One region of the Brevibacillus aydinogluensis genome, then DNA from elsewhere that is predicted to be linked to it. Evidence: riboswitches for the same ligand, from Rfam matches in the RefSeq annotation. Region 1 holds a riboswitch; each other region holds the start of a gene.

Region 1 (5,859 bases):
CGCCGGGTGTGTGGAAAGCCAGCGGGCCAGCTTTTCCGCCGTCTGCGTGCTGACGTCCAGACGCGCTTTCAAGGACTTCAAGCCGCGCAGCACCAGCCAGGAATCCTGCACGCCGAGGATCGCTCCCATGCCGTTTTGGATCATGTAGAGCTGCTCACCCAATGCCGCCTCCTTGGTCACGGCCAACCCGGCCACGACGTCACTGTGGCCGCCGATGAACTTGGTCGCGCTGTGGATCACCACGTCCGCGCCCAGCTCCAGAGGCCGCTGATAGTACGGCGTCATAAACGTATTGTCCACGATCACCAGCAGTCCCCGCTGTTTCGCCAGCGCGCAGACAGCGGCGATGTCCGTCACTTTCAGCGTCGGGTTGGACGGAGTTTCCAGGTAGATGCCCTTGGTCTCGGGACGGATGGCTGCTTCCACCTGCTCCAACGACGTGGTATCGACAAAGCTGACGGCGATCCCCATGCGGGACAGAACATTGGTCAAGAAGCGGTAGGTGCCGCCGTATACGTCCTCCGCCACCACGACGTGATCTCCGGCGGAGAACAGCATGAACACACTGGAGATGGCCGCCATACCGGAAGCAAAGGCGAATCCGCGCTCGCCTCCCTCCAAAACGGCGATTGCCTCTTCCAACGCATGCCGTGTGGGATTGCCCGAACGGGCGTAATCGTAAACGACGGGCCGGTCCAGATCAGCCTGGTGAAAGGTGGACGCCTGATAAATGGGCACCGAGGCCGCCCCTGTCACCGGGTCGATACAACTGGTGCCGTGCAGCAGTTTGGTGGCAAACTTCATCGTACGCTCCCTCCCGTCAGTGAGAGACTTGCATCCAGAGCCTGACACACGTCAGCGATCAGGTCGTCGGGATGTTCGATCCCGACCGACAGCCGCAGCAGCCGGTCGCACACGCCCACGTACTCGCGAATCTCTTGCGGGATGTCGGCATGCGTCTGCGTCGCCGGATAGGTGCACAGCGACTCCACGCCGCCCAGGCTTTCCGCAAACGATATGATCCGTAAGCTCTCCAGAAACGGCGCCACCTGTTCAGCCGAGCGCAGGCGGAACGAAACCATCCCGCTGAACCCGCTGGCCTGCCTGCACTGCACCTCATAACCGGGATGCTCCGGCAAACCGGGATAATAAACGTCCGTCACGGCAGGGTGTTCCCGCAATGTCTTTACAATCGCCAAGGCATTTGTCTGATGGCGTTCCATTCGCAGAGCCAGCGTCTTCATCCCCCGCAGCAGCAGCCAACAGTCCTGCGGCCCCAGCACCGCTCCGATCGAATTGTGCAAAAACCGGATTTTTTCGGACAACTCTTCACCCTTTGTGACGATCAATCCAGCGAGGACGTCGTTGTGGCCGCCGAGGTATTTGGTCGCGCTGTGCAGCACCAGGTCAGCCCCCAACTCCAGCGGCCGCTGACAGAACGGCGTCATGAACGTGTTGTCCACAATGGTCAACAGCCCGTTTCGCTTGGCCACCTCTGCCACCGCCGCGATGTCGGTGATCTGCATCAGGGGATTGGTCGGCGTTTCCACAAAAACAGCCCGCGTCTCCGGGCAGATTGCTTCTTCCAGATTCTTCACGTCACGCAGGTCGACATAGCTGAAGCGAAGTCCGTAACGTGAGAGCACCTGCTCGAACAACCGGTACGTCCCGCCGTACAGATCGAGCGATACGACCAGGTGATCTCCCTGGGAGAACAGTCCCATGACCGTATGTATCGCGGCCATGCCGGAAGCACAGGCAAACCCGGCGTCTCCCCCTTCCGCTTCGGCAATCGTCTGCTCCAGCACGGTCCGGGTCGGGTTGGCTGTGCGCGTGTAATCGTACCCCGTGCTCTGCCCGAGGGCGGGATGGCGATACGCGGTGGCGTTGTAAACGGGAAAGCTGATTGCGCCGGTCCGCTCGTCTTTGGCGACGCCCGCCTGCACCAATTTTGTCTCCAGATGCATATGGATCTCTCCCTCCAACAAAATGACCGAGGGCATTAAAAAAAGCCCTCTTTTCTCTGAAAAGAAGGCTTTGTTTACGCGTACGTAAGCAAATCCTTCTCATCTTTCAGAGCGTTACACTCTGCAGGAATTAGCACCAGTATCCCCTTGTACAGGTGATTGGTTGCCGGGCATCATCGGGCCAGTCCCTCCGCCTCTCTGGATAAGAAGTTTGCTATGCAATTTGCAATTGGTTGACCTTATACTACCGAAATCGGCAGTACCTGTCAACCTGTTTTTCATTATGCTGGTAACCCGATCACGTTGCGTTTTTCAATGCGGTCATCACCTGGTTGTCCAGTTTGCTGGCCGCTTTTTTGTCGTACGTCTTTTCATATTGGGGCTCGACCGAGATGCGGGAGCCGTAGAACATCACGTCGCGAACGGCCTCGATGGCCACTTCCACCATCGCCAGCTTCAGCGGGACATTCTCCATCCGTTCCGTCTTGATCGTCGCCCTGCCGTTGATGGCATAGGAGGAACCGGCCCCGATCAAGTGCAGCACGACCTGCGGTTCCTTGGCAATGTTGGCCAAAATACGAGAGCGGTTGTCTACGGCGAAACGGATCAACTGCGGCGTCGGCGCAAACGTCCAGGAAAGGGAACTGAGCGACGGAGCGCCGGACTCGTGGTCAATCGTTCCGAGTGTGACAAAACGCTCCTGCTGCAAAAGCGCGAACAGTTCCTCCGAAAGCGTTTGGGAAACGGTTTCAGCCATTCCGATGCCTCCTTGAAAAGGGAATGTACGTCTATTGTACCTACCCGCCTGGCGATAGGCAAACCTTTCCGTCCAACACCTTGCTTCTCACCCGTTTTTTTCCTACACTGATACGTAACGGGAACGAATGCAAGACAGGAGGAGAGCCGCATGCCCCCATCCCCCACCGACCGCTTGCTGGCCAAGATCGACAAGCTGCTGGCAGAGCTGCAGGAAGTGCGCAAACTGAACGAACGGATGGACAAAATCGCCCTCTTTCTGGAGGATATCCGCCTCGCCGACGTGATTCAAAATTATACAGCCCCGAGCAAGCTGCTGTGGATCAACTTCCTCGCAGGTCTTGCCCGAGGCCTGGGATTGACGATCGGTACGGCCATCGTCCTGGTGCTGCTCGGCTCTTTTCTCAGCCAGTTCCTGTCAGTCCCGATTATCGGCGATTACATCCGCCAATTGATCGATTACGTGCAGGCCTATCGACAGTAAGCCTTATTTGTGATCGTCGTCATCACCGTGCTTTTTCCCATTGCCGTTGCCTTTCGGTCCCTTATCCTTGTCTTTTCCCTTGTCTTTGCCTTTTTCATCGTCATCGCCGTTGACCGGCTTGTTGTGCGGGATGTCGGCTTTGGCCACAAGTTTGCCGTCCAGGTACAGCTCGAGGTGGACTGCTTTCGCGCTGTACGAGCGATCGTGGTACTTCAGCTTCGCCTCAAACCGGCCGTCTTTCACTTTCACCTCGTGCTTTTTGCCGTCCGGCGCCACGACGTACAGCTTCACCTTGCCCTTGCCGTTCAGGCCGTCAATGCTTCCTTTCACGCGAACCTGTTTTTCCTTGGCATTGATCGTTGCGGTTCCCTCGATGCGGTAGCTGTGCGGCTTGTCAGCGGCGTTGATTACCTTCAGCTCCACGGATTCGGAATCGATTTTCTTGCCGTCTTTGTAAGCTGCGATCAACACCTTGCCTTTGCCGGCCTGTACGTCCTTCAGGCTGACAGAGAAAGAGCCGACGCCTTGCCACAGCTTTTTCACGTTCGCTTCTTTGGATTTGCCGTTGTACGTGACGACCACCTTGTCCGCTTCCTGGCTGATGATGCCGTTTACTTTCAGTTCCTGTTTCTTCTCATCCAACAGAGCCAAGGTGTGAATCAGCACGTCGGCCTGCACGACAGTTCCCGTGTTTACCTGCACCTTGCGGGTGTCCACCAGCTTGTCGTCCACGTACGCCTTGACTGTCGCGTACTGCGGCGTGGCGCTTACGATCGCCGTAAAGCTGACCGTGAAGGTATCCTCCGCAGTGGGAATCACTTCGATCGTGCCGCCGTTTGGCTTTTCGACGACTACTTTGGTCACATGTTCCGACACTTTCCCTTTCAGGTACGTAATTGTGTCGCGGGTCTCCGGTTTCACGCTGATGAAACCTTGTTCGTTGACGTCAAAACGGACTTCCAGGTAGATGTCGGCGTAGTGTTCGCGGTAGACGCGCTCCCACTCTTCCGGATGTTCCTCGATGTACGTCCGCAATTTGGCGTCCAGCCCGATCTCTTTTACGACCAGATACAGGTGGTCGGCCTGCGTTTTCAACAGCATGTTCAGCGTCGCCGGATCGTTTGCCGCCAGCTTTTTCAGATTGTATCGGGTGACGTGTTTGCTTTCATCGTTCATGACAACTTTGGTGCTGTTTGTTGCGGGTACGGGGGTGCTCGCATCTGCCAGGAGCGGAGTCACTCCCCCGATGATCGCCGCGGCAGTCACGACTGCCAATACGGGCTTGGTTCCTATTTTCTTCATGCTGCCTTCTCCTCTCTATGTAGTTCCTGCCCTGGACACCCTAACAGACGACAGGTTTCCTGCAAAGGTTGCAGTTACGGCTAAAAACGGGGGATGCCGAGACCAGATTGGGACAAACGACACAAAAAAACCCCGCCTCTGGCGGAGACGGGGATAATGCTGAAGTCCCAACCGTTCTTTCGTTCGGCGGAGCCTCATGCCGGTTCTACTCGTTATACCGGGGTTCGTTTTCGATTGCAGCCAAAAGCGATTCCGCTTCCTCCGAGGGATAGCGGCGTTCCCAGACTTCGTCGGGGAAGACGCAGCGAACCACGTACCAGTCCCCTTCGCGGCGATACTCGCATTCCGATGCCTGGTGGTCCTCTCTCAGGATGTCCGCGAAAAATGCTGCCGTATCCAGAGCGGACCGGTCATCCGGCCGGGCGTCGGCGACGATTTGAATCTGCAGCCAGTTGTAGAGCGCATCCTCCCGCTTCACGACGGTTCCCTCACTTCCCGCTGCGTTCTCCCGGCTTGTTCCGCATCTTGACGATCACCAGAATGGCAACGGCGACCAAAAGTGCGCTTTTCACCGGGAGCTGCACGTCCAGAATGGCAAAAATCAATGCGCCGATAAAGAGCAGCACATACAACAGGAGCGTTTTCAGAATCGGCATGCGCCAGCGGGTGGCAAACCCGAGATAGTACACGATGATCAACTCGACAAAAATGATCCAGGTGCGGTAGTGGTCCGCCCACAAGCGGAAGCTGTCGTACGCCGACAGCTGGTCCGGTGCGGCTGGTGAATAGGTGGAGGCAAGCTCAAACCACTCCATGCGTCACCCCTCCTGCCCCGCAGCGTCCAGGCCCTCGCGGCGCAGTTCGTGCAGGTACACCATCTCGTCTGCGTACTCCCGTTCGTCTTCCACTGGGGTTTCCAATACAACCGGCAGGTGCTGGAGTTTGTCGCTCACCAGGAATTTGGCCAGCGCTTCACTGCCAATCTCCCCTTTGCCGATTTTTTCGTGGCGGTCTTTCCGGCTGGCAAAGGGGCCTTGCTGTCGTTGAAGTGGATCGCCACCAGGTGCTCCAGATAGCCTGTCCGCTCCATCTCTTCCAGCAGGTCGTCAAACGTCTCTCCTCTCCACTGCCCGGCGGCAAAGGCGTGGCACGTGTCAAAGCAGAACCCGATTTTCTCGGGGAAACGGGTGGCGGCGCGAATCTCCATCAGATCCCGGATCGTCAGTCCCAGTTCGGAGCCTTGGCCAGCCGTGTTTTCCAGCAGGAGCTTGACCGGACCGTCGTACTGCTCCAGAATCAGGTCCAACGTCTCTACCATTCGTTTTGTCCCGTATTCTTCCCCTTCGCCGA
Region 2 (5,859 bases), 1.6 Mb from region 1:
CGCTCAATTCGACGACCAGCTGGCCGTAAGGTGTATCTTTCATCCGCGAAATCGTACCCTGCAGGATGCTGAACATCGTGCCGGTCTCCTGCATGGTCTGGAACAGGATCGGCTGGTACGTCTTTTCGCCCAGGAACGTGATGCGCACAATCGTCTGGTCGCCGGCCGCCTTTTCGTGAGCCACCACTTCCCGCAGCTCGGCGGAATCGGCCACCTGCTCCACGAACTCCCGCGTCGTCGGATGCTGCGGTTTGAGGAACACGTCCAGCACCTTGCCTTCCTCGACGATGACACCTCCGTCGATAACGCCGACACGGTCGCAGATGGAGCGGATGACGTGCATCTCGTGCGTAATCAGGACGATGGTCAGGCCCAGCTTGCGATTGATGTCGAGCAGCAGGGCGAGGATCGAATTGGTCGTCTGCGGGTCGAGCGCGGACGTCGCCTCGTCACACAGCAATACTTTCGGATCGCTGGCCAACGCGCGGGCGATCCCGACACGCTGCTTCTGCCCGCCGGAGAGCTGGCTCGGATACTTGTCGCGGTGTGCTTCCAGGCCGACCAGTGTGAGCAGTTCGTTTACCTTTTTGTCAATCTCCGCCTTGGGCCGCTTGGCCAGCTTCAGCGGAAAGGCCACGTTCTCCGCCACCGTGGCCGAAGAGAGCAGATTGAAGTGCTGAAAGATCATGCCGATTTGGCGCCGCTGCTCCTGCAGCTTGCGGTCATCCAGTGTAGTCAGGTCGACGCCGTCTACGATTACGTGACCGGATGTCGGACGCTCCAGCATGTTGATGCAGCGAATCAGTGTACTTTTCCCGGCACCGGAATGTCCGATGATGCCGAAGATTTCTCCTTTTTCTATGGTCAGGTCAATCCCCATTAGTGCGGGGACCGTCTTGCCCTGTACCGTGTAGTTTTTGCGCAAGTTTTGCAAGCGAATCATCCGGTTCACCTCCCTATACGGAACAAACCCCTTTTTCAGCATGAAAAAGGGGTTTGCATCGATATCCGATCACATCCACCCTTCTCATCTCTCAAGATTCTCCGATCTTGTAGGAATTGGCACCGCGACACCCATCTGTGCGATGAGCCGGTTGCCGGGCTTCATTGGGCCTGTCCCTCCGCCTCTCTTGATAAGAAGAATTTCTCCGTATATGCTGTTTGTTTGTATTTTCGTTGATACAAATCGGATTATATTCCATTTAAAAAAACGATGTCAATGGAAAATTAAAGGAAAAGTGCAGGGCGATCTGCCCGCTTGAAGAGAGCCTCAGCTCTGCTTCCCGTCCGTTTCCCCCGCGGAATTGGCTTCCGGTTGGGCTTGCAGTTTTTCCTGAACAAAAGCCTGAACACGTTCCACATCAGGAATAAGGACAGCACCGGCGCGATTGGATTCGCTGAACATCCCCATTGGCGGAAGCTGATACTGACCGGGCTGTTCGGTGTTCAGCGTCAATCCGAGCGAGGCCAGCTTCAACATGTCCAGAGAGCTGATGTTGGTCTGCACGTACGGGGTAATTTCTTTCAAAATGGACGGCAGTTGGATCAGCGTGGTGCCGCTCTTCATCTGGTCGGCCAGCGCGGCCATCAGCTTCCGCTGCCGCTCCGTCCGCGTGTAGTCGGACGTCGCGTCGTGACGGAAGCGGACGTATTGCAGCGCCTTGGAGCCGTCAAGCCGCTGCAGCCCTTTTTTCAGATCAATATCGTACATGCCCTTGTCCGTAGGGTCGCGGTACCGCATGTTTTTCTCCACGTACAGCTCCACGCCGCCGACAGCGTCAATCAGATGCTTGAAGCCCTCGAAGTCGGTGATCACATACCGGTTCACCGGCAGCCCGGTAAACTGGCTCACGGTTTCCATCGCCAATTCCGGCCCGCCTTCGACAATTGCCGCATTGATTCGCGCATGTCCGTGGTCGGGAATCTCTACGTAGGTATCGCGCAAAATCGAAAACAAGTCATATCGTTTCGCAACCGGATCAATGCTGAGCAGCATCATCGAATCGGAACGGGGCAGCGCGTTGCTGCGCATGCCGCGCCGGTCAACGCCCATCAACAGGATGTTGACGCGCTCCTTGCCGTCCCACGTGGGAATCTCCGCCGCCTTGGTCGCGCCGCCGGCGGGATGGTCGATTACGTTTGGCTGTTGAATGTCCTCGGCAAATTGATACAGCGAATATCCGTAGTACCCCCCTGCCGCAGCGACTGCCACGATCAGGAGGAGCAGCATTCGTTTCAAAAAGCGCATATGGAAAACGCCACCTTTGTCTCTTTCAGATAATATACTCCCCACTTTGTCTAGTATACTCGAATCCGGTCGAAGGCGGGCACCCTATATTTGGCTGGAATCTTGTTATGTAGGTGCGCATGTGACCTGGCGATGCTTGAATAAAAAATGACACCTCCCTGCTACACGCGGATGAGGTGTCATCACAAACATTGGGCTATGCTATTGTTAAACAGATTGACTGGGCCATCCTGTCACACAGGGACAGCCTCCAGCATTGAGACGGCTGCAGACGTCGGAATGATCCGCTGCAGTTCAAAGCCCGCTTTCCGGAAAAGCGTCCGGAACTCCGCCTCGGTCCGTTCCTTTCCCGTAGCCATGATCATCATTTCCAGATCAATCAACATGGACGGATGCGGTTGATTATTGGCCGGAACGACCATCTCGATCACCAGGAGCTTTCCGTCTTCCCGGATGGCCCGTCGGCAGTTGCGGAAAATGGCAACGGCTTCCTCGTCGTTCCAGTCGTGGATAATGTTCTTCATCATGTACAGATCGCCGCCTGCCGGAACCGATTCAAAAAAGCTGCCGCCGATACACGCGCACCGATCCGCAAGCCCGGCCTCGGCAATGTGCCGCCGGGTGCCCTCAATTACGGCGGGAACGTCATAGATCGCCCCTTTCAGCCCCGGATAAGCATTCAGGATGGCGGTCATTAATCGGCCGTGACCGCCTCCCACGTCGATCACCTTGTCATATGGGGAAAAGTCGTACGCCCGCACCAGCGCCGACGCCATCCGGTTGGACATGTCCGACATGGCCTGGTTGAACTGCTCACCCGCATCGGGATGACGCTCCAGGTACGCAAAAACGCCCATGCCGTGCACGTCCTGAAATGCCGATTTGCCCGTTTTCACCGTATACATGATGTTGCTCCACGCGTCCCGATGCCATTTTTCCCCCATCATGATCGCCATGCCGCGCAGGCTGTTCGCTCCTGACTGCAGATACGAACCGAGCGGCCCCAGTGCAAACCGCTGCTCACCTTCCTCCCGAAACAGCCCGATGCCGCACAGCGCCCTCAAAATGCGATGGAGCGACGGGGCATGCGTCTCGGTCGCCTCGGCAAGCTCGCCGACGTTCTTCGGCCCATCCGCCAGCAGATCAGCAATTCCCAGCTTGGCGGCAACATAGATGGCCTGCTGCACCCATCCCCCGGTGATCCATTCCATGACCCGATCGGCTAACGCCTGTTGTAACTGTGACTTCTTCTCGTTTTGCATCCTGTCTCCCCCGCTCTATGGATTTTGTCTCACTGCCAAGGGTATTCAGGCACGTACAATAAAATTCCAGTTCATTCAAATAATAACGCTCTTTTCCATTTTGGAAAAGAGCGTTTGTCTCCGCGGTTATCTCCACAGTTAAAACTTCAGCTCCGGCAGCTGGTACCACTCGCCGGACATCCATTCGCTTGCCTTCCAGCGCAGCACGTCGGGACGGACGAGCGAAATGATCTCCTGGAAAAAGGCGACCCGCTCGATGTCGGTCATTGGGACAAAGCGGTTTGCCGCCTCCACATCCGCCTCCAGTTCGCTCATCTTGCTGACCCCGAGGATCGCGGTGGACACGGGCAGACTCCAGGTGTAGCGCAGAGCCTGTTCCGTCCACGGCGCCAGTTGGCCCAGCGCCATCACCTTCATCCCGATGACAGCCACGCCTTTTTCCACCGCCAGCGGAACGAATTCGTGGGCAAAGCTGTAGATAAAGTGATCCAGCGCCGACAGGGCGACCAGTGCGCTGTCAAACGGGAAGCGGCGAATGGCTTCCGCCAGCAAACGGGGATCGGTATGGCCGCTGATGCTCAGCTTGCGCACCAGCCCCTGTTCCCGAGCCTCGACGAGTGCTTCCAGGGCGCCGCCCTTGGCAAAAATGGCTTCAAAGTCGTGCGGCTGCATGACGTTGTGCACCCGCCACTCGTCGACGTAATCGGTCTGGAGCCGCTTCAAGCTGGCTTCCAGATCGCGCCAGGCCAAATCACGCGTCCGACCGCCGGTTTTGGTGGCGATCCACACCTTGTCGCGCAGCCCTTTCAGTCCCTTGCCCAGCCGCGTCTCCGACTGGCCGTCGCTGTAACTGGGCGCCGTATCAAAGTAGTTGACGCCTAATTCCACGGCGCGGCGGACAATGGCAATCGCATTTTCCTCGCTGCAGCCGTGTTCATCCACAATGCGCTGGGCGCCAAAGCCCAGCAGGGAGACCTGATGAGGGTCTCGTCCAAATGAACGGGTAATCATGCTTGGTCATCCTTTCGCAACATGCGCCCGGGCGTTCCCCCGCGAACCGCATCCCACCGCAGCGGCTTGCAAGCAGCCTGGCGGCGGGTCCATGGGGGTGCCGGGCTGTGGCAATTCGTTTTTACAACCACGCAGAACAAGACGCCCGCAGCGGAGCGTCTTGCCTCATGTTCGATGTTAGTCGCAATATTTATCGTACGCGTCGGTCAACAGCTTGGAAATGGTCACCAGGTCGTTGTTTTCGATCTGATGGCGCTCGATCATCGTCACCAGTTTGCCGTCCTTCATCAGGGCAAACGACGGCGACGACGGCGGATAGCCTTCAAAGTACTCACGCGCCTTGGCGGTCGCCTCTTTGTCCTGACCGGCGAAGACGGTGTAGAGGTGATCCGGCTTTTTCGGATGGTTGAGCGAGTGAGCCACGGCCGGACGGGCCAGACCGGCCGCGCAGCCGCAGACGGAGTTGACCACAATCAGTGCGGTGCCTTTCAGGTTCGGCAGCGTTTTTTCCACTTCCTCCGCCGTGCGCAGTTCGGTAAAGCCGACGCGGGTCAGCTCGTCGCGCATCGGTTGAATCACTTGATTCATGTATGCCTCGTAGGACATCATGGGGCATTCTCTCCTTTTTTCCGGTACATTTGCTCGTTATCAATTATATCCCGTGAAAGCCCATTGGAGAATGGGTTCCGACACTTTCACCGGTTTGGCCGCGCCTACACTTCCATCAGGATGGTCAAAATCATCGGATTGCGGCCGGTTTTTTCATAAATGAACGGCTTGATCACTTCGTTGATCTGCGACTTCAGCTCGGACCATTCCTTGATCTTCTTGTCCAGCGCCTCCTGCAGCTTCTGGCGGACGAGCACGGTGGCCTCCTGGATCAGCGATTCCGATCCGCGCACGTAGACAAAGCCGCGGCTGACGATGTCCGGGCCGGTCAGGATCTTGAAGTTTTTCATGTCCAGGCTTACCACGACCACCATCAGGCCGTCTTCCGCCAGGTGCTTGCGGTCGCGCAGCACGATGTTGCCGACGTCGCCCACGCCGCTGCCGTCGATCAGGACAATTCCAGCGGGCACTTTGCTCAGCCATGCTTTTTCCCGCGTGCAGTTGAGCACATCGCCGTTGTCCATGATGAAGATGTTGCTCTCCTCGATGCCCACCTGCTGCGCCAGTCTGGCGTGCATTTTCAGCATGCGGTACTCGCCGTGGATCGGCACAAAGTAGCGGGGGCGGATAAAGTTAAGCATCAGCTTCAGTTCCTCGCTGCTGCCGTGGCCGGACGCGTGGATGTCAAATACGTGGCTCAGCACCACGTTGGCTCCCGCCCGGTACAGC
Region 3 (5,859 bases), 1.2 Mb from region 1:
CGGGCCCCGGGTGCCAGGCAATCATTCAGGCTGTCGACATCGTCGGCAGCCTGGTTGTTTTCCCGGAGAAAAAGCCACGCACGCTACGAGTTGGTCGCCATGATGCTGAGCGGCCCCGTTTCGCTGATAATCGGCTCCAGGTCGAACACCGAGATGGGAAACATGGGGAAGCCCACGTAATACGGCGTGATCTCGTACAGTTGAAAATAGATGACGAGCGCCTTGTCGGCCACGTAGAAATCCTGGTCGGGTCTGATCGCCTTGAACGGCTCCAGGGTGGGAATATGCCGATTGGCGATCTGTGTTTTGATGTTGTCTGACAGCACCTTGACATAGTCGCTGCCCGGTTTGAACAGGTCCCGCAGGGAAAAGACTTGCCCGGTCTGCACATCTGCTGTGAGCGACATCATATAGGTCATGCCGTGGGCCATCGGAGGCGTGTAGGCGTAGTTGTTCAGGGTGACGCTGAAGATGCCTCGCTGATTGTTTTTGATTTCGTAGCTTCCCTGCATTTCCGTCGTTCCCGGCACCTGGCTTTCATGCTGCTGGTTGATCAAATCCTGCACGTACCGCGACAAGGTTTGGTTGATGTTCTGTTCGGCCTGTCGATTGGCCAAACCGGCCACCTGCGGGTAATAAATGGTTACGTTCGGGCGGCTGATCGTGCGGGTCAGCACGGTGGTCGGCAGTTGATTCATTTCCATGGCGTTCCCGTTCCCTTCTTGAGAAATGTGATCCTGCTTTAGCCTATTCGTCAGAGGGGCCAAATGGTCATGGCAAACCGCGTTTCTGATTCGGCGGAACTACGGGCGCGTTAGAACTTTTTTCACATGTTCTCCATGATCCCAATAGAACTTGGAAGATTTTTCAGGATATAATGACAAAAGAATGTTGTATTCACCATAGCAGTAAAGGAGGAAATTATGCTTCAGACCATGTTTCAGTTGGTCCGCAACACCTTGACCAACAAAGAGGGCTTCATGATTTTTATTCTCTGGAATCATCTGTGGCTGGCCGGAATCATCGCGTATCAGGAAGACGTGAACTTCTGGAAGCTGACATCACTGGGCCTGCTGATGACACTGATTGTTTCACCGTACTACTTCATCCGCAAAGGCAGTTACGTGATTCGCTACCTGGTCGCGATCGGCTTTATGTATTACTCCATCGCATTCGACCACTTTACGTCTTATCCGGAGACGGCGTTTATTTCCTTTATCGTGCTCGGCTTCCTCGCGGCCTATCTGGACTGGAAGCTGGTCGTCTTCGCCGGGATTGTCCAGATCGCGGCAACATTTGTCGGGTTTTACACCGGTTTCTACGACATGTTCGATGAAGGTCGGACAGAAGTGAATCTGATCCTGCACCTCGTGTCTGTCGCATTGATGATCGTCGGCTTGACCTACCTGTGTCTGGCCGGACAAGCCTCGCTGAACAAAGCGGAGACGGCGAGGCGGGAAGCAGAGGAAAAAGAACAGCGGCTGGCGGAGCTTTTGGGCCACATCCGCATGGTGACGGAACAGTTGGACCGCACGTCGGAGCACGTGCATGAGCACGCGGAGACGACCAAGCGGAACACGGACGAGATGATGGTTGCGTTCCGCGAAGTGGCCACGGGGATGGAGGCGCAGGCCAACTCCACGGTGAAGATCGAGGAGGAAGTCCAGTCGATCGACCACGAGATCGTGGCGGTCAACGAACAGGCCAACGCGATGAAGGCGGAGGCCGATCAGAACAACCGCCGCCTCACCGAGAGCATCGGCATGATGAACGAGCTGTCGCATCAGATGGAGCAGATCGTGCAGGCGGTCAATGTGGCCTCGTCCACCATCCGCGAGCTGAATCGGCAGGCCAACCGGGTGGAGGAGATCGTGCAGACGATCAACCAGATTGCGACCCAGACCAACCTGCTGGCGCTCAACGCGGCGATCGAATCGGCCCGGGCCGGGGAACACGGACGCGGCTTTGCCGTGGTGGCCGACGAGGTGCGAAAACTGGCCGAACAAAGCGCTACCGCTACCCAGGAGATTGCCGAAATCCTGCAGTCGCTGCACAAGGAGAGCGAAAACGCCGTGCGCCACATGAGCAACGGGGAATCGTCGGTGGCCAAGGGACAGGAGCTGGCCGTCCAGACTGTCACCTCGATCGAGACGGTTCGGGCCGGAATGGAATCGTTCCTGCAGGCCGTCGAGCACGTGCGCTCCAGCATGGACAGGGTAAAGCTGCGCTCCGGTGAAGTGGCCGCCGAGATGTCGACGATTACGGCTGTGACGGAACAATCGGTGGCCAATCTGGAAGAGCTGTTTGCCACGGCGGAAAATCAGCATCAAAAGGTGCGGGAAATCACGGAAGAACTGGGCGAACTGAACGCGCTGTCGCGCAGATTGCAGCAGTCGTTTCGAGACCAACAAACATAATGTTTTGAAATGACAAAAAAATCATTTGCAATGTAAGAACCTTTTGCTAGAATTAGAGACATTACAACTGGATAGCGGATTCACCTTACCTTATCAAGAGAGGCGGAGGGACTGGCCCGATGAAGCCCGGCAACCACTGTACCCCGGTACAGAAAGGTGCCAATTCCTGCAAAACCCTCGGGTTTTGACAGATGAGGAAGAGGTTGGCGCAACTTGGCAAACTCTTCCTCTAGGAAGAGTTTTTTTCATACCATCATCAGGTGCGCCTTCCTGGGAAAAGGGGGAATATATCGAACGTTTATGGTGTATGTTTACTAAAATATTCGTGTTTTGCCTTGAAACTTTCGAAAAAAACCCGTAAATTACCGGTATGGGAGTAAAAAACTTTTTTACTAGATAGGAGAGAACAGCATGAAAAAGTACCTGTTGGCATTGACGACGTTTGCCGTACTGTTGGCCGGATGTGCGGCGGGAGGCGGTGCACCGGAGGGACAAGCCGGCGGCCATGAAGGCGCCGAGAAGAAGCGGGTCGCGCTGATCTTGCCGGAGAAGATCGGGGTCAACCCGTTTTTCCAGCAGATGGACGAGGGTGCCAAGAAAGCGGCGCAGGAATTTGGTGTCGACGTCAAAACCATCGAGTCGACCGACCATTTCGCCATCGAGGAGAACATCCGCGCGGCCGTGTCCGAGCAATACGATTTGATCATTACGTCGTCGTTTGAATCGGAGGATGCGCTGAAAAAAGTGGCGGCGGAAAACCCGGACCGCGTGTTTGCCATCATCGATACTGTCGTGGACTTGCCCAATGTCAGCAGCGTGGTATTTCGCGAACATGAAGCCTCCTATCTGATGGGAGCAGCTGCCGGCCTGGCGACCAAGACCAACAAGGTGGGGATCGTCGCGGCGATGGACATTCCGCTTTTGAAAAAGTGGACGGTCGGCTTCCAGGAGGGACTGAAGGCGACCAATCCGAACGCAGAGGTCTTCGTCAACTACGTCGGCAGCTTTAATGACCCGGCGAAAGCCAAGGAGCTGGCCCTGCTGCAGGCAAACAAGGGAGCAGACTTTGTCTACGGAGCTGCTGCTGTCGGCGACCTTGGCGTGTTTGAAGCAGCCAAGGAAAAGGGCTTCTACACCTCCGGCCAGGACGTCGACCGCACCGGCATCGATCCGGAACACATCGTCCTGTCCCAGTTGAAAGGGACCGACACGGCCGCCTATGAAACGGTAAAGGCGTTTGTAAACGGCAGCTTGAAACCGGGCGTGCAGACGTACGGCCTGAAGGAAGACGGCGTCGGCGTCACCTACGTCACGCGCGAAAGCGAGACGCCCCTGCATCCGTTCATCGGTGAGGAGGTCATCAACAAGGTGAAAGCGATCAGGGATGAGATCGTGGCGGGTACGCGCAAGGTGCCCGATCCGCTGCAGCAGTAAACGAGACGGCGACCGACTACTGCGGTAGTCGGTTTCCTGTTGAATGGGACCAACAGGAAAAAGGAGGGAAGAGCGGGATGACGTACCGTCTGGAAATGCGCAACATGACGAAAAGATACGGCGATTTTACGGCCAACGACAACGTATCGTTCACGCTGGGGGCTGGCGAGGTCCACGCCATCGTCGGGGAGAACGGCGCCGGCAAAACCACGTTGATGCGGATGCTGTACGGCATGGAACAGCCGACGTCCGGGGAGATCGTGCTAAACGGCCGCCCGGTGGTCTTTCGCGGCCCCGACGACGCGATCCGACACGGCATCGGGATGGTGCACCAGCACTTCATGCTGTTTCCCGATTTCAGCGTAATGGAGAACATCGTCATCGGCTATGAACCGCAGCGTGCCGGCCTGTTCCGGCGCAAGGATGCGGTGGAGGCGGTGCGGGCCCTCAGTGAGCGCTACCGCATCCCGATTGACGTGACCGCCCGTGTATCGCAATGCTCGGTCGGGGAGCAGCAGCGCGTGGAAATTCTCAAGGTGCTGTACCAGGGAGCGGACATCATCGTACTGGACGAGCCGACCGCTGTCCTGACACCGCTGGAGGTAAAGGAACTGCTGCAGACGATTCGCCACCTGGCGGAGAGCGGCAAGAGCGTCATCCTGATCACGCACAAGCTCAAGGAAGTGATGGAGGTGGCCGACCGAATCACCGTGCTGCGCGGCGGCCGGGTGACCGGGACCGTTTCCCGGCAGGAGACCAGCGTGGACGAACTGGCCCGGCTGATGGTGGGCCGTGACCTGCAGCCGTTGAGTGAGCGGGTGAGCCTGGACGGCAGGCCCCTCCTGCAGGTGGAAAACCTGACCGTTTCCGACCGGCAGACGATCGTGGACAGCGTTACATTTACCGTGCACCACGGGGAAATCGTCGGAATCGCCGGGGTCTCGGGCAACGGCCAGTCGGAGCTGCTGCAAGCCATCACCGGACTGCGGCCGGTCACGGCGGGCAGGGTGCTGCTGGGCGGAAAGGACGTCACCAACCGTCCTGTGGCAGCCATACGTGAAGCGGGAGTGGCCCATGTCCCGGAAGACCGCTACCTGTGGGGAACGGCCAAGCAGGAGAGCGTGGAGGAAAACGCCTTGATGGGCTACCAGCGCAAACCGGCGTTCAGCCGTCGCGGCGTCATTTTGCGGGACGCGTTTCGCCGCGTGGTGGAGCAGTGGGTGGAGCGTTTTGCCATTAAGACCGGTTCCCGGCACCTGCAGGAGCAGGCGGGCAACCTGTCCGGCGGCAATCTGCAAAAACTGATCGTCGCCCGCGAGCTGGGGCAACAGACGCCGCTGTTGGTCGCTGCCGAGCCGACGCGCGGCGTGGACATCGGGGCTATGGAACACATCCACCAGGCGCTGATCGAAAAGCGAAACAGCGGCGATGGAATCCTGCTCGTCTCGTCGGAGCTGTCGGAGATTCTGGCGCTGTCTGACAGAATTCTGGTCATGTACAAGGGACGAATCGTCGGCGAACTGAAGCGGTCGGAGGCGACGGAAGAGAAAATCAGCGTGTTGATGGCAGGAGGAAGCATCCATGGAAGCGGTCAAAAAGCTGTGTAAACCGCTGGTCCAGCCGCTGTTGGCGGTGGTGATCGGCTTGTTGACGGGAGCAGTCGTCATCAGCGCGGTAGGCGAATCGATCCTGGATACCTACCAGCAGATGTGGAAAGGAGCGTTTGGGAGCTACTACTCCTTTGCCTCCACATTGGCCCGGTCCACCCCGATAATGCTGATCGGGCTGGGGCTGTCGCTGGCGTTTCGCGCCGGGGTGTTTAATCTGGGCGCCGAGGGGCAGATGGTGCTGGGGGCGATCTGCGCGACGCTGGTCGGACTGTACCTGCCCGGTCCCGGACTGGTGAAAATGCTGGCCGCGCTGGCGGCCGGTGTGACCGCAGGCGGTCTCTGGTCGCTTTTGGCCGGGTACATGGAGGCGAAGTTTCGCGTCCAACTGCTCATCACCA
Region 4 (5,859 bases), 110 kb from region 1:
TACAGCTGTTTCCACAAGTTTCGATCGGAGGTGGTGACGGCGATGGCTCCTGCCGCCAGAGCGCTCTCGATCTCCTCCCGGGTGCGGATAAACCCGCCTACGATGATCGGAATTTGAATCTGTTCGCGAATTTCCGTAATAATGTGCGGCATGACCCCCGGAAGGACTTCGACGAAATCGGGTTTTGTCTGCTCAAGGATTTTGTAGCTCGTCTCCAGCGCGCCGGAGTCCAGCAGAAACAGGCGCTGCACCGTGACCAAGCCCTTCTTTTTGGCGGTCGTGATCACCTGCGAACGGGTGGAAATGACGCCGGCCGGCTTGATCTCCTGACAAAGAAACAGTGCGCCGTGCTCGTCGTTTTTCAATCCCTGCACCAGATCGGCATGCAGCCACAGCTTTTTTCCGTGCCGGCGTGCCAGGTCGGCGATGCTTTTCAGTTGGCAGATATGGCTCTCCAGCAAAATGATCGTCTCGTACCGGCTTTCCAGGACGCGTTCAAATTCTTTCATTTGGCGAATGGCCGGCAAGATGGTTTGCGAACCCAGCATGACTTGTCCTCATCCCCTTGAAGAAGAAGTGCTCCGCTTTTATCATGCCAAAAAATCCCGGCGAATGCGATGGGGAGTTGGATGCTAGTTTACAGCCCCGCACTCCCGCCGTCAGCATCTTGATCATCGGCCGCCTCCAGCACGGGGTACAGCCGCGCTTCGAGGCCGAAATCCCGTTCCAAAAGCCCAACGTGCTCCTCCTGCAGTCCGGCAGCGAGCAGGCCCACACGCAGGACGCTGCCCGAATCGTACTGGACGGTCATCCTGCGAACGGAGACACCCGCCCGTTCGAGAAACAGCAGTACCTGCTCCGGCGTCACGCCAGCCGCTGTCCCTGCCAGGCAGCAGAAGTCGAGGCCGGATGAGAGGCGGCTGGACGGGACCGCCTCCGGCCGTTCACGCCAAGCGGGATGAGGCGCAAACGGTTGGGTCAGCAAGTAGGCCAGATCTTCCACAACCGCGCTGGCAGTCGGCAATTCGCCCGCCCCTTTGCCGGTGAACAAAAGGTCGCCGACGAGACTGCCTTCCACCTGTACGGCATTGTATGCATCCTGGATGCGCGCCAGCGGATGCTCCAGCGGCACCAGCGTCGGCCGCACGGACAGGTGCAGGCCGCCGTTTCCCTGGTGGGCTTGCGCCAGCAGTTTGATCCGATACCCCAGTTCCTTCGCCAGCCGGATGTGGCTCTGCGAGACTTCAACAATCCCCTGCCGCTCAATGGCTGACAGGGGCAGCGACTCCCCGAACACGAGCTGTGCCAGAATGTACAGCTTGTACAAGGCGTCCCAGCCTTCCACGTCGGAGCTCGGGTCTGCCTCCGCATACCCCAGTTCCTGTGCCCGCTTCAACACATCGTCGTAGGGAAGCTGGGCCTCCTCCATCTGCGACAGGATAAAGTTGGTCGTCCCGTTGAGGATGCCGCACACCTTTGTAATATCGTTGGTTCTGAGGAATTGACGGAGCACCCCAAGGATGGGAATTCCCCCCGCGACGCTGGCTTCATAGGCGAGATGGACGCCGTGCCGGTTGGCCAGTTCCACCAGCTCCGCGCCGCGTTTGGCCAGCAGCTCCTTGTTGGCCGTCACCACATGACAGCCCTTCTCGATCAGCGACCGTACGTAGTCGTAGGTCGGTTCCACGCCGCCCATCACTTCCACGACGATGTCTACGTCGCTTTCCAGAACGTCGGCAAACCGTGTCGTCAACAGCGATGGCTCCACCTGCACGGCCCGCTGCTTCCGCGAGTCGCGCACCAGCGCCTTGACGATTTCGATGCGCTTGCCCAACCGGGCCGACAGCTTCTCCTGCTGCGAACGGATCGTCTTGACCACCCCGCCGCCTACCGTTCCCAATCCCAATAAGCCTACTTTTACCACACTCATGTTTTTCCACCCCGTTTTTTGTTTGTACAACATGAAAAAGCCTTCTTCGGATTCGAAGAAGGCTGGTGTGCATTGTGCTCGAGCCTTCTTCTCATCTCTCAAGACACGCGTGTCTTGCAGGAATTGGCACCTGGTCACGCACCGCGTGACGGTTGCCGGGCTTCATCGGGCCAGTCCCTCCACCTCTCTGGATAAGAAGAAGTCCTATGAAATTTTGAAACAGAAAAATAAAAAAACCTTCTCCGACAAGAAGAAGGTCTGCGTCCATATCAATCAAACCCGCTTCTTATCTGTCAAGACATCTGTCTTGCAGGAATTGGCACCTGGTCACGCACCGCGTGACGGTTGCCGGGCTTCATTGGGCCAGTCCCTCCGCCGCTCTGGATAAGAACAGTGTTTAACTCTTGGGTATCATTGTAAAGAATCACAGGTTGTTCGTCAACAAAAATCTGGCAGACCGGCATTTCGCCCGTCGTAAGCCGCTGCAAGTTGACATACATACGAAAAAGGATGGAGTCGTCAGATCGGCCATCCTTTTTCTTGACCAGCAAGGCACCCGAACCCATCGAAAACCGGGTATTTGATTTGTTTCACTTCATCAGTTTCTGCATGAACTCTTATATCAGGGATTTGCAACTGATTTTGACATTAATTCTGATTTTACTCCCTTGCACCATGTTGAATTAAGAGATCAACTAGATCTTTGTTATTGTATCCTTTCGCTAATTCTAAAGGTGAATCATCGTAAAAATCTTTAATGTTAGGGTCTGCATTTACACTTAGTAAGTACTTAGCGAGCTCAACGTTTTTTTCTCTTACAGCGATAAAAAGTGCAGTCCTTCCTTCTTCATCAGTTATATTTGGATCCATAGATTTATTAATAAATGACTTTACTTTCTCAATATCACCTTTAAGTACAGCATCAAAAAAATTGTTCGGATTAAACTCCTCATTATAAGTATAGTTATAAACGGGGCCACGATCAGATTGTACTGATATTGCAGCAACGATACTAATTCCTAACAGTAGGATAAAGATCCCCCACAGTATTAGACCTCTATATTTTTTCATTATATTGCCTCCTTATTATCATTACCCTAAATAAAACTTAAAAAAAGTATAGCATAACAGATTCTCAATTGAGTCACACACCACCGTACGTACCGTCCGGTTTACAGCGGTTCACCAAGCTTGATAATGTGTAAAGTATGAAACTCATCAGCCCTTGTTGTTGTCAGTAGGCAATGCCAAGGGTTTTGTGCATGTGCGGGTTTAATTGACCGTCACGCCCCTTTCAGGTGTTTGTAATTTCCAGAGCTCTGCTGTGAGAAAGACCAAGTAAACGAAGTTCGTGGTACCGCGTACGAACTCGTTTCAACTTGTCCACAGTCTTAGTCAGAAGCCTTTGGCGAATCCGTTCTTTCAACAGGATGATTGATTGGAGCGTAGACGTATCAGTGCTTCCTTTCCAGGAGTAAAGTTAAACCCGTAAAACTTGCGATTGCACGGGTCATCCACCGCACTTTTGAGTTGATTTACTTTGAATTTGAGAACCTAGTCAAGTATCGCTCCACGCTTGTTTTTACACGTTCACCCGTACGTTTGGACATATGTTGCAGTCGTCCGCATAGCGGCAGAAACGGTGTCCCCTTTTCTCCAACTTCTTGTCCAGATCGTCTAATAGAATGTTGGCCAACAGCGGACTTAAGGGACCACCTGGAGGTGTGCCCTCCTCCGTCGTCACGCCCCCCGTTGACCATCACTCCAGATTGAAGGTAGGCACGGATCAGTGTAAGGAGGCGCTTGTCCTTCACCTTTCGTGCTACACGGCTCATCAGAATGTCGTGGTTCACTCAATCGAAGAATTTCTCTAGGTCGATGTCAACCACGTACCGATAACCTTCATCAATAATTTGCTTCGCCTTACGTACCGTGTCGTAAGCACGACGTCCGGACGAAAGCCGAAACCACAGTTGGAGAAGTCGGGTTCAAAAATGGGAATCAATACTTGCAGGATGGCCTGCTGGATCAACCGCTCTGCCACGGTAAGGATGCATAACAACCACACTCCTCCGTCAGGCTTTGAGATTTCAACCTTGCGGACAGGTTACGGTTTATAGGTTCTTTCCTCGATCTGCGACCGATTGGTCGCTCAGTGCTCGTGAAGTTGGTTGCCAACAGTAGTAGGAGTATCATGCAGACCTCTCCGGGTAAGAGCGGTAACTTTCATCCCATGTACCTGCCCGCTATACTGCCGTATCCCTTGGCTGTATAGAGCTTTGTCTTGCTGTGCAGACTCGCCCGAATACAGTAACCTCCAATCGGATTCGTGTACCTCAGGGCGGGACTTTGCCGCCGGCTTCCTTCAGACAGATTCCGCCTCACGGTGGACACCCTTGCCTTGAGCTAACGGTTGGTACAGCCAACTCCTGTTCGGGACTTTCACCCTATAGCTACCGCCCATGCTGGGCGCACCGAAAAAGGATGGCGTCGTCAGATCGGCCATCCTTTTTCTTGACCAGCAAGGCACTGGCACCTATCGAGCCAACGGAAAAGGCGCTTTCCACAATACCGGGTTACTTGATTTGCTTTACTTCACCCGTTTCTGCATGAACACTTATCTCGTGCTTCTGTCCTGCATTGAAAGTAAAAACGCGAACGATCCATTCTGATTCGGTGCTCACTGCATCCTGTACAATGAATATATCAGCTTTGTCAGAAAGACTCTTTACAAAGTTTAGCGCCATTTGAATGGCTTTCTTTTGCAGCATGGGATAATGTGGATGTTGTACATCATCTGCAACGACAAGTTTGCTCAAATCCGTTTTCGCAGGATACGATTCCAATGAAGGGGAAGCCGCCCATGTTTCTACTTCCGCTCCGACCTCTATGTCTGTAAGCAAAACCTTGTTATTCTTGCGATCAAGCAGAATGGCATCGTCGTTTACGAAATACCATTCGGCGTCATAGTCGCCATCTCTTGCTGTTTTGTCACTTTCAGCAACCAGCAGTGCTTTTTTCTCATAGTTTGTCTCGATGACGTATCCTGTCAAACCTTTGCGTTCGTTTTTGGGTTTCTCATCCGAGCATCCTGCTGTGAGAAGCAGAAACGCAAACAAGGTTATGTACAGTAATGGTCTGTTCATGATCCCTCCATTACGTTCAAATGTAAAAGAGCATCCACGATTTTTACCCACCGGTTATGAAGTATTATAATGTAAAAAACATGAAAATCAATTACATTTTGGTAACGAACAAAACAAAAAACGCCCCGAAACAGGGCGTTGGTAAAGTACAGTCGATTGAGGTACAAAATTTTTTTATCCAATCCGTTTGGACATGCGTCATGACCGGTTACGCATAAAAGCTGCGAGGGGCTTTGCGCCAGTCGGCCAACAGGCTTTCCTGCTCTGCCGTGATGACGCCGCGCTCGCGTGCCGTCTCGAGCAGTGCAGTGTAGTGGGAAAGCGTCGCGACCGGGATGCCTTCCTCCCTAAAGAGGGCTTCCGCTTCTGGAAACTGGTAGCTGAAGATCGCTACCACGCCGAGCACGTCGCCTCCCTCCGCCTGGACGGCCTTTGCCGCTTTGAGCGAGCTGCCGCCGGTGGAGATCAGATCCTCGATGACCACCACTTTTTGACCTGCGGCCAGCACGCCTTCCAGTTGATTCTGCCGCCCGTGCCCCTTTGCCTTGTCGCGCACGTAGATCATCGGCAGGTCCAGCAGTTCTGCCACCCAGGCAGCGTGCGGGATGCCTGCCGTCGCCGTTCCGGCGATTACTTCCACCTGCGGAAAATGTTCGCGGATCACCTCGGCAAACGCCTGGGCAATCCGGCGGCGGACCGGCGGATGGGACATCGTGAGCCGGTTGTCGCAGTAGATCGGCGACCTGATGCCGGATGTCCAGGTATACGGCTGGTCCGGGCGCA

Evidence for each region. A riboswitch is a leader RNA that binds a small molecule or an ion and turns the genes downstream of it on or off. The one in region 1 is predicted to bind S-adenosylmethionine.
Region 2: it holds a riboswitch for S-adenosylmethionine, as region 1 does, so the genes downstream of both, Q7F15_RS18580 (methionine ABC transporter ATP-binding protein) here and Q7F15_RS06345 (aminotransferase class I/II-fold pyridoxal phosphate-dependent enzyme) in region 1, are expected to answer to the same signal.
Region 3: it holds a riboswitch for S-adenosylmethionine, as region 1 does, so the genes downstream of both, Q7F15_RS00620 (BMP family lipoprotein) here and Q7F15_RS06345 (aminotransferase class I/II-fold pyridoxal phosphate-dependent enzyme) in region 1, are expected to answer to the same signal.
Region 4: it holds a riboswitch for S-adenosylmethionine, as region 1 does, so the genes downstream of both, Q7F15_RS06855 (homoserine dehydrogenase) here and Q7F15_RS06345 (aminotransferase class I/II-fold pyridoxal phosphate-dependent enzyme) in region 1, are expected to answer to the same signal.

What each region holds. Positions count from the first base shown of each region.
Region 1 covers NZ_OY569118.1:1,287,258-1,293,116, reverse strand. The annotation lists gene Q7F15_RS06350 (trans-sulfuration enzyme family protein) at 1-804, opposite strand, end outside; gene Q7F15_RS06345 (aminotransferase class I/II-fold pyridoxal phosphate-dependent enzyme) at 801-1,967, opposite strand; SAM riboswitch class I at 2,064-2,176, opposite strand; gene Q7F15_RS06340 (pyridoxamine 5'-phosphate oxidase family protein) at 2,266-2,724, opposite strand; gene Q7F15_RS06335 (DUF5665 domain-containing protein) at 2,875-3,207, shown strand; gene Q7F15_RS06330 (hypothetical protein) at 3,211-4,509, opposite strand; gene Q7F15_RS06325 (hypothetical protein) at 4,715-4,987, opposite strand; gene Q7F15_RS06320 (YlaH-like family protein) at 4,998-5,324, opposite strand; gene Q7F15_RS06315 (hypothetical protein) at 5,328-5,462, opposite strand; gene Q7F15_RS06310 (deoxyribonuclease IV) at 5,459-5,859, opposite strand, start outside.
Region 2 covers NZ_OY569118.1:3,749,703-3,755,561, forward strand. The annotation lists gene Q7F15_RS18580 (methionine ABC transporter ATP-binding protein) at 1-943, opposite strand, end outside; SAM riboswitch class I at 1,025-1,140, opposite strand; gene Q7F15_RS18585 (LCP family protein) at 1,271-2,248, opposite strand; gene Q7F15_RS18590 (methyltransferase) at 2,482-3,510, opposite strand; gene Q7F15_RS18595 (aldo/keto reductase) at 3,649-4,521, opposite strand; gene Q7F15_RS18600 (BrxA/BrxB family bacilliredoxin) at 4,699-5,130, opposite strand; gene rnjA (ribonuclease J1) at 5,235-5,859, opposite strand, start outside.
Region 3 covers NZ_OY569118.1:129,453-135,311, forward strand. The annotation lists gene Q7F15_RS00610 (DUF3298 and DUF4163 domain-containing protein) at 84-704, opposite strand; gene Q7F15_RS00615 (methyl-accepting chemotaxis protein) at 936-2,417, shown strand; SAM riboswitch class I at 2,505-2,615, shown strand; gene Q7F15_RS00620 (BMP family lipoprotein) at 2,829-3,851, shown strand; gene Q7F15_RS00625 (ABC transporter ATP-binding protein) at 3,929-5,458, shown strand; gene Q7F15_RS00630 (ABC transporter permease) at 5,433-5,859, shown strand, end outside.
Region 4 covers NZ_OY569118.1:1,395,139-1,400,997, reverse strand. The annotation lists gene Q7F15_RS06860 (glycerol-3-phosphate responsive antiterminator) at 1-548, opposite strand, end outside; gene Q7F15_RS06855 (homoserine dehydrogenase) at 638-1,963, opposite strand; SAM riboswitch class I at 2,019-2,128, opposite strand; SAM riboswitch class I at 2,214-2,321, opposite strand; gene Q7F15_RS06850 (ankyrin repeat domain-containing protein) at 2,591-3,001, opposite strand; partial or broken gene Q7F15_RS06845 (reverse transcriptase domain-containing protein) at 3,377-4,073, opposite strand; gene Q7F15_RS06840 (DUF3221 domain-containing protein) at 4,507-5,076, opposite strand; gene pyrE (orotate phosphoribosyltransferase) at 5,285-5,859, opposite strand, start outside.